Regions from separate parts of the Colwellia sp. SU-HH01217 genome, predicted to be linked through region 2. Evidence: predicted binding sites of a transcription regulator. Region 2 holds the regulator's gene; the other holds the start of a gene.
What was found. Region 2 encodes sigma-54, which starts transcription at its own class of promoters, with help from an activator protein. Its sites were predicted from a motif close to GTTGGCACGNNNNTNGNNT; they were not measured.
Positions count from the first base shown of each region.

Region 1: the regulator sigma-54 is predicted to act here: its motif matches at 1,670-1,688, upstream of AC27G3_RS04020 (FlgO family outer membrane protein).

Region 1 covers NZ_BAAJLX010000002.1:191,879-195,309, reverse strand. Annotated here, with positions in the region: tRNA gene AC27G3_RS04030 (tRNA-Arg) at 238-314, opposite strand; gene AC27G3_RS04025 (flagellar assembly protein T N-terminal domain-containing protein) at 466-1,650, opposite strand; gene AC27G3_RS04020 (FlgO family outer membrane protein) at 1,948-2,604, shown strand; gene AC27G3_RS04015 (LPP20 family lipoprotein) at 2,612-3,091, shown strand; gene flgN (flagellar export chaperone FlgN) at 3,308-3,431, opposite strand, start outside.
Region 2 covers NZ_BAAJLX010000001.1:373,954-377,384, forward strand. Annotated here, with positions in the region: gene lptB (LPS export ABC transporter ATP-binding protein) at 1-519, shown strand, start outside; gene AC27G3_RS01605 (RNA polymerase factor sigma-54) at 622-2,133, shown strand; gene hpf (ribosome hibernation-promoting factor, HPF/YfiA family) at 2,171-2,458, shown strand; gene ptsN (PTS IIA-like nitrogen regulatory protein PtsN) at 2,531-3,013, shown strand; gene rapZ (RNase adapter RapZ) at 3,054-3,431, shown strand, end outside.

The DNA of each region.
Region 1 (3,431 bases), on a different contig from region 2:
TAGCTTGATAGTTTTTCTTAATTCAAGGCAAATTTCGCGTCAATAGCTGGCCTATTGCAAGAAATTTAACGAAGAAGTAAGGAAAAATAGCTGCTAGAGAAATATTTGTTAAGCCGAGCTTAGGTTAATTAATGAAATTGGTATAAATTACTGTTTAAACTAGCATCAAAAAACAGCAAATTATGCTGTTTTTTTATGTCTTGGAAAGGGAGTTTGAGCAATATGATAAATAAAAAGTGGCGTCCTCGGCGGGAGTCGAACCCACGACATCGCCCTTAGGAGGGGCGCACTCTATCCAGCTGAGTTACGAAGACGTTTAATAGGATTTAAGTCTGTGTATTATATATAAATAAAACAAAATGCCTAGCCTAAAAATATAAATTTCAGACAAGGCATTTTATTTTAATAGGGTTAAATCCTCGATAGCTTTAATCGTCGCTGTTATTTACAAAAGTAATCGTGGTATTAATATCGCACAGCTAAATCATTAATTTGAATATTACCTAATAAGCTTGCATCAGGTGTCACCGCTGTTGCACTGTGTTGCAAGGTGCTAGTAACTTTAACTTTATAATCGCTCACTTCAAAACCGGCATAAACAATGCCCACATCACTTTTAAAAGTACTTTTGTGTAGTAAAGTAAATTCATCGCCAACTTTAACGCCATGTCTTTTACCTAAATTGAAAGTAATATTGTTTCCCGACACTCTAACTATTTTAGCTTGAGTGGGTTCACACATAATATTATCGTCAATATCTTTTGCTAAGCTATTAAGCGTATTATCAATCATGGTGCCATAATCACTTTGCCAAAACGTTTGGCTATATACATCAACGGTTTCACGTTTATCAAAAGTCCATAAAGCAGCATCTTTGTACTCTTTTTCAAACGTTAACTCACCACTGGTGCCATTGTAGATATAAATTGTGATGGCAAAGTTGCGTGAAAAAATATCAGATTGCCAAAATTGCCAATTATTTATTGCTGTATTCGAGAAAGAAATATCGGTGATTTCTGAATAGAGAATGTAGTGGCTATCTGTTCTGTCAGCTAAGGAGGTTGACAGCTTTTTAATCGTTTCAAATTCCATACTTTTATTTAATCGTGAAAATTCATTAATGTTCTTATTAAGTAATTTTGCATCAATATAACGACTGTTAGATTTGAGTTTACTCGATAATAAATTGGTTGTTGATTTTCCTAATGGGTAAACACCGCCAATATTGGCTTGTTCTCGGTGCAGTAATTTACTTCGTGTCATTAATAAGCTTTTACGAAAATCAGCAGAGAAGCATTGTTTTTCTTGTGGAATAATATCGGCTCTAATAGTTACCGTTACTTTATTATTAGTGTGTACTTCATCAATTAACTCTATCGCATTAACAGTTCCGCTAGCGCGAATGCTTATTTCATCTTGAGTTAATAAACCATTGACGACTTGTTGTATGCTTGAAACCGAAGCACCAGCAACTAACAGCGCTTTTTTCAACGCATTTTCCATCGCTTTTACCCGAGCACTTTCTATATTGTCTTGTTCAATAATTGCTTGGCCTTGCGTTTCGTAGAGTTGCGCCGAAGCAGAAAAACTGAACGCGACTACAATAAATGATAAACAAAGAGTGGGTAAAACGTTAAACCATAAGCGCATAGGGTTATCCATTAATATTATTGGTTCGACTTCTGCATTTTCATCTGCATCTGTAACTTTTTTGCATTAAAACGTTAATGTATTGGTTTGAATGCGATGTTAACTTAGCACGGCGTAAACTAACAATTAACTGTCTATTTTATTACTGTAAGGCACAATGCATTATTTGTGCCTGATTATTTTTTTACGTTTAGATGTTGTTATTGTGGCGCGATATATGCATTTAAATACCACAAGTTATCGGCGTTATTATAACTATCGTCGAACGAATTAATTTTAACCTTGAGGAGCGCCTCCATGAAAAAGTGGCTTATTCTACCTATATTATTGTCATTAGCTTCATGCACTATGATGGAAGAAGAAGATTTTTATCATAAAGACCAACAGGCTAGAGAAGAGATAGACAGCTATGATCTTCCTCGACATGCTATTAACGATGTGGTGAAAGGTTTGGCTTATCAGATGCTAGAGAGTAGCTCCTTTGTTAATGCAAAAACTCCAGTTGCTGTGGCGTCGTTCGTTAATATTAAAGACTTAGAGTCAACCAATTGGTTAGGTAATCAATTGGCGGAAAGTTTTGTTCACGAACTACAACGCCATGGGTTAATTATTGTTGATTTTAAAACAACGGGTCATATTAGAGTAACTGCTGACGGAGATTATGTCTTTAGTCGCGACTGGCAAGAACTGCCTGAACGTCAGATTATTGACTATGTTGTCGCAGGGACCATGATTGAACAAAAAGATGGCGTTTTGGTTAATGCACGTATGATTGGTATTAAATCGAAAGTTGTTGTAGCGACTGCACAGTCATTTATTCCTGCTTGGGTTATTGGCGATGAATTAACTCACCAGAAAAACATTAACAATAATGTCAAAATGAAAGATGGCATGATCATCAGAAGCAGCGCAATGTTGTCAGAAGATGAACGTGCAGTTCAAATTCAACAGTAGGTGATTTATGATGCGAAAATTATCAACTAAAATTCTTTGTGCTTTGAGCTTATCGGCAACTATTATTTTGATGAATGGCTGTACTTCAAGCAAAGACAAGCATATTCAATGGCAACGTGTTAAACCTGATGTTTTCCCTGTTATTTTGGGGATTGGTTATGCGCCAATTAGCTTACAAAAATCAGAGCATGAAACGCAACGTATGTTAATGGCAATAAGTGCGTCTAAAGTTGCCGCTTATGCTGAGCTGGCAGAACAAGTATACGGACAACAAGTTAGTGCTAACATGACAGTGGCAGACTTATTGGTGGAAGACAATCAGTTAAGTAGTTCTGTTAAAGGCTTAATACGTGGCGCTAAAGTAGTGAAAAGTTATCCTGTTGGTGATGTTTACACTACAGAGTTAAGTTTAGATTTTGAAAAAGTATATCAACTGTATTTAGCCAGCAGTAATAATAAAGAAATAAAAGAAGTTCGCTATTTTTAGGTTAACGATAGTAAACTAACGAATATCCATCTCATTAATTAGGTGATCTATTTAATGAGATTGCTATAAACAGTGAATGATAAAAAAGTAAGCAGAACTGCTTACTTTTTTTGTTTATTGACTAGTCTATTTATTTCAACTTAGGTAGTTAATTTATTAGCCTAATTTATTAGCCTAAGTTATTCAGCCTCAGTTCTTCAGACTAAGTTTTTTAATCTAAGCTTTTAAGTCTAAACTACTTAACCCTGCGCTTTTCTTACCTTTACCGTCATAGGTTATAGCTGACTTATTATGATTTTCTAGCAGACTGGTTTTCATGCGTTCAACAGCAAGTTGAGAC
Region 2 (3,431 bases):
TCGCCGATGCATGAAAGAGCACGCAAAGGTATTGGCTATCTACCTCAGGAAGCATCTATTTTTCGAAAACTATCCGTCACCGAAAATATCATGGCGATACTTCAAATTAGAAAAGAACTAACAGAGGTTGAGCGTGATGAAAAACTCGCACATTTATTAGAAGAGTTTCATATCAGCCATATCAAAGATAATTTAGGTATGAGTTTATCTGGTGGTGAACGCCGACGGGTAGAAATAGCAAGAGCATTAGCTGCCGATCCCAAGTTTATCTTACTAGATGAGCCTTTTGCAGGTGTTGATCCTATTTCAGTAGGCGATATAAAAAAGATTATTATCCATTTAAAAGAGCGTGGTATTGGCATACTTATTACCGATCATAATGTCAGAGAAACTCTCGATGTTTGTGAACACGCTTATATTGTAAGTCATGGTGAATTAATTGCCGAAGGTAATGCAGAACAAATACTTGCGAATCAACACGTAAGAGATGTATACCTAGGTGAACAATTCACGTTATAGTGATGGAATACAAATAAGTAAATTTATTTTAAGAAAAGACACCTTTTCTCAATAACGTAAACTATGCTTTATTTAAACTAACTAGGAAATTTATAAAGGTAAATGCGCCCTACATTACAACTCCGTATTGGACAACATTTAACCATGACACCACAACTGCAACAAGCAATAAAGCTGTTGCAGTTATCAACGTTAGATCTCCAACAAGAAATTCAAGAAGCGCTTGAAAGCAATCCACTATTAGAAGTGGATGAAAGTGGACCGGCTTCAAACGAAAATAAAGCGGATCATATAGAAGAAGGTCATAACCCTTCTGCAAGTGCTAATGAAAGTAAAACGAGTGACGGTAGTGAAGACTCCACCCCAACTATCGATGAAATTAGTACAACAGAAGCTATGGAAAAGAATGACATTCCAGATGAGTTAAATATGGACACAACTTGGGATGATTCATATAGCGCAGGAACAGCTAGCTCAGGTGTCAGTAACTCAGCACCATCAGAAGATTACACCTACCAAGGTGAAACTCAAGACTCTATTCAAGACCATTTACATTGGCAAATGCAATTAACTCCTTTTAGCGACACTGATAGAGCTATTGCAACTGCAATAATTGACGCTGTTGATGATGCAGGATACCTCACCGTAAGCTGTGAAGACATTCTTGAGAGTATTGCCAAAGAGGATGTCGAATTAGATGAAGTTGAAGCGGTATTGAAACGTATCAATATGTTTGACCCAATCGGTGTTGCTGCTCGTTCAATTGCCGATTGTTTATTGATTCAATTGAACCAATTTGAACCGTCGACACCTTGGATAGCTGAGTGTAAATTAGTTATCAGTGAACATATTGACTTACTTGGCAGCCGTGATTACCGCCAACTAATGCGCAAAACCAAGTTAAAAGAAGATCAACTTCGGGAAGTTATTCGTCTTATTCAAACGCTTAACCCTCGTCCTGGCGATGCGGTCATTAAAAGTGATGATCAGTATGTCATTCCTGATGTTTCTGTAGAAAAGAAAAATGGTCGTTGGATGGTTGAACTCAATCCTGATACCGCACCTAAATTATCTATCAATCAGCAGTATGCGGCATTAACTCGGACGATGAAATCTTCCAGTGATAATCAATTTATTCGTTCTAACTTACAAGAAGCTAAATGGTTCATTAAGTCACTTGAGCAACGCAACGATACCTTATTGAAAGTCTCAAACTGTATCGTGCAGCGGCAACAAGGGTTTTTTGAGCATGGGCCAGAAGCAATGCGCCCTATGGTGTTAAATGATATTGCCGAAGCTGTTGATATGCACGAATCAACCATATCGCGTGTTACCACACAAAAATATATGCATACCCCTAGAGGAATTTTTGAACTCAAATATTTCTTTTCTAGCCATGTTAGCACTGAAAATGGCGGCGAATGTTCATCAACGGCCATCAGAGCCTTAATTAAAAAGCTGATTGCCGCAGAAATACCGTCTAAACCATTAAGTGATAGCAAAATAGCAGAGCTTTTAGCAGATCAAGGGATCAACGTAGCTAGAAGAACTATTGCTAAGTACCGTGAATCTTTAACTATTCCGCCTTCGAATCAACGAAAAAGTTTACTTTAATACTATTTGAAATTTTTAATTAATAAGGATCTCGTTTATGCAAATTAATCTTACTGGCCACCATGTTGAAATCACGAGTTCTCTACGAGAGTATGTCAATAACAAATTTTCTAAATTAGAGCGTCATTTTGATCAAATCAATAACGCCCACATTGTGCTCACTGTAGAAAAACTCAAGCAAAGTGCCGAGGCAACCTTGCACCTTAAAGGTAGTGAAGTTTTTGCTTCATCAGCGAATGAAGACATGTATAAATCGATAGACTTGTTAATAGATAAACTTGATAAACAAATTTTAAAATACAAAGGCAAAGTCAATCACCATTAGATTGGCACAAGCTCACAATCACTTTTTTATTTGCTGATCCTACCCAGTGACAGTAACTAAAAAGGTGTACCAATGAATATTGATAAACCGCAGAAATATATGATGAAGTTGCAAGATATCCTAACCAAAGACTGTACCCACTGTTTAGTGAGTATCCATAGTAAAAAACGTATTCTTGAAGAAGTTTGCTCCATTGCGGTTAATAAAATTTCCGGCTTAGATCAGCACCAGTTACTTGAAAGCCTAATGACCAGGGAAAGAATGGGTAGCACAGGCATTGGTAATGGAATCGCGATCCCTCACGGGCGTATTCAAAGCGACCAAAAAGTAGTGGCCGTATTAATAACCACTGAACAACCTATTGAATTTGATGCCATAGATAATCGCCCAGTCGATATTTTTATCGCACTCTTTGTTCCCGAGGATTGTTGTGAAGAACACTTAAGTACCCTGCAAAGCATCGCTCAACTCTTTAGTGATAAAAATAACTGTAAGCAATTAAGAAAATGCCGCGATAACGAGCAACTCTTCGACTTTATCCAAACAATCAGTTAGTTAATAAACCTTTACGCCCTTTTTAATTGTAGGTAACAATATGAAACTTATCATCGTCAGTGGTCGCTCTGGTTCAGGAAAGTCAGTGGCTCTTAGAGTGTTGGAAGACTTAGGATATTACTGCGTTGATAATATTCCTGTTAATTTACTTCCTGCGCTTATTCACACGGTTATTAACGATTATGAAACGGTTGCCGTCAGTCTAGATGTGCGGAATTTACCAAAAGATCCTGATGATATTTCCGAAATCATTGATTATCTTCCCAATGCCGTAGAGCTCAATATTCTTTATCTTGATGCCAATAATAATGATTTAATTAAGCGCTTTAGTGAAACACGCCGCTTGCATCCGTTAATTAAACAAAATGTCGCGCTTGATCAAGCCATTTCATTAGAAAAAAAATTATTAGAACCCATA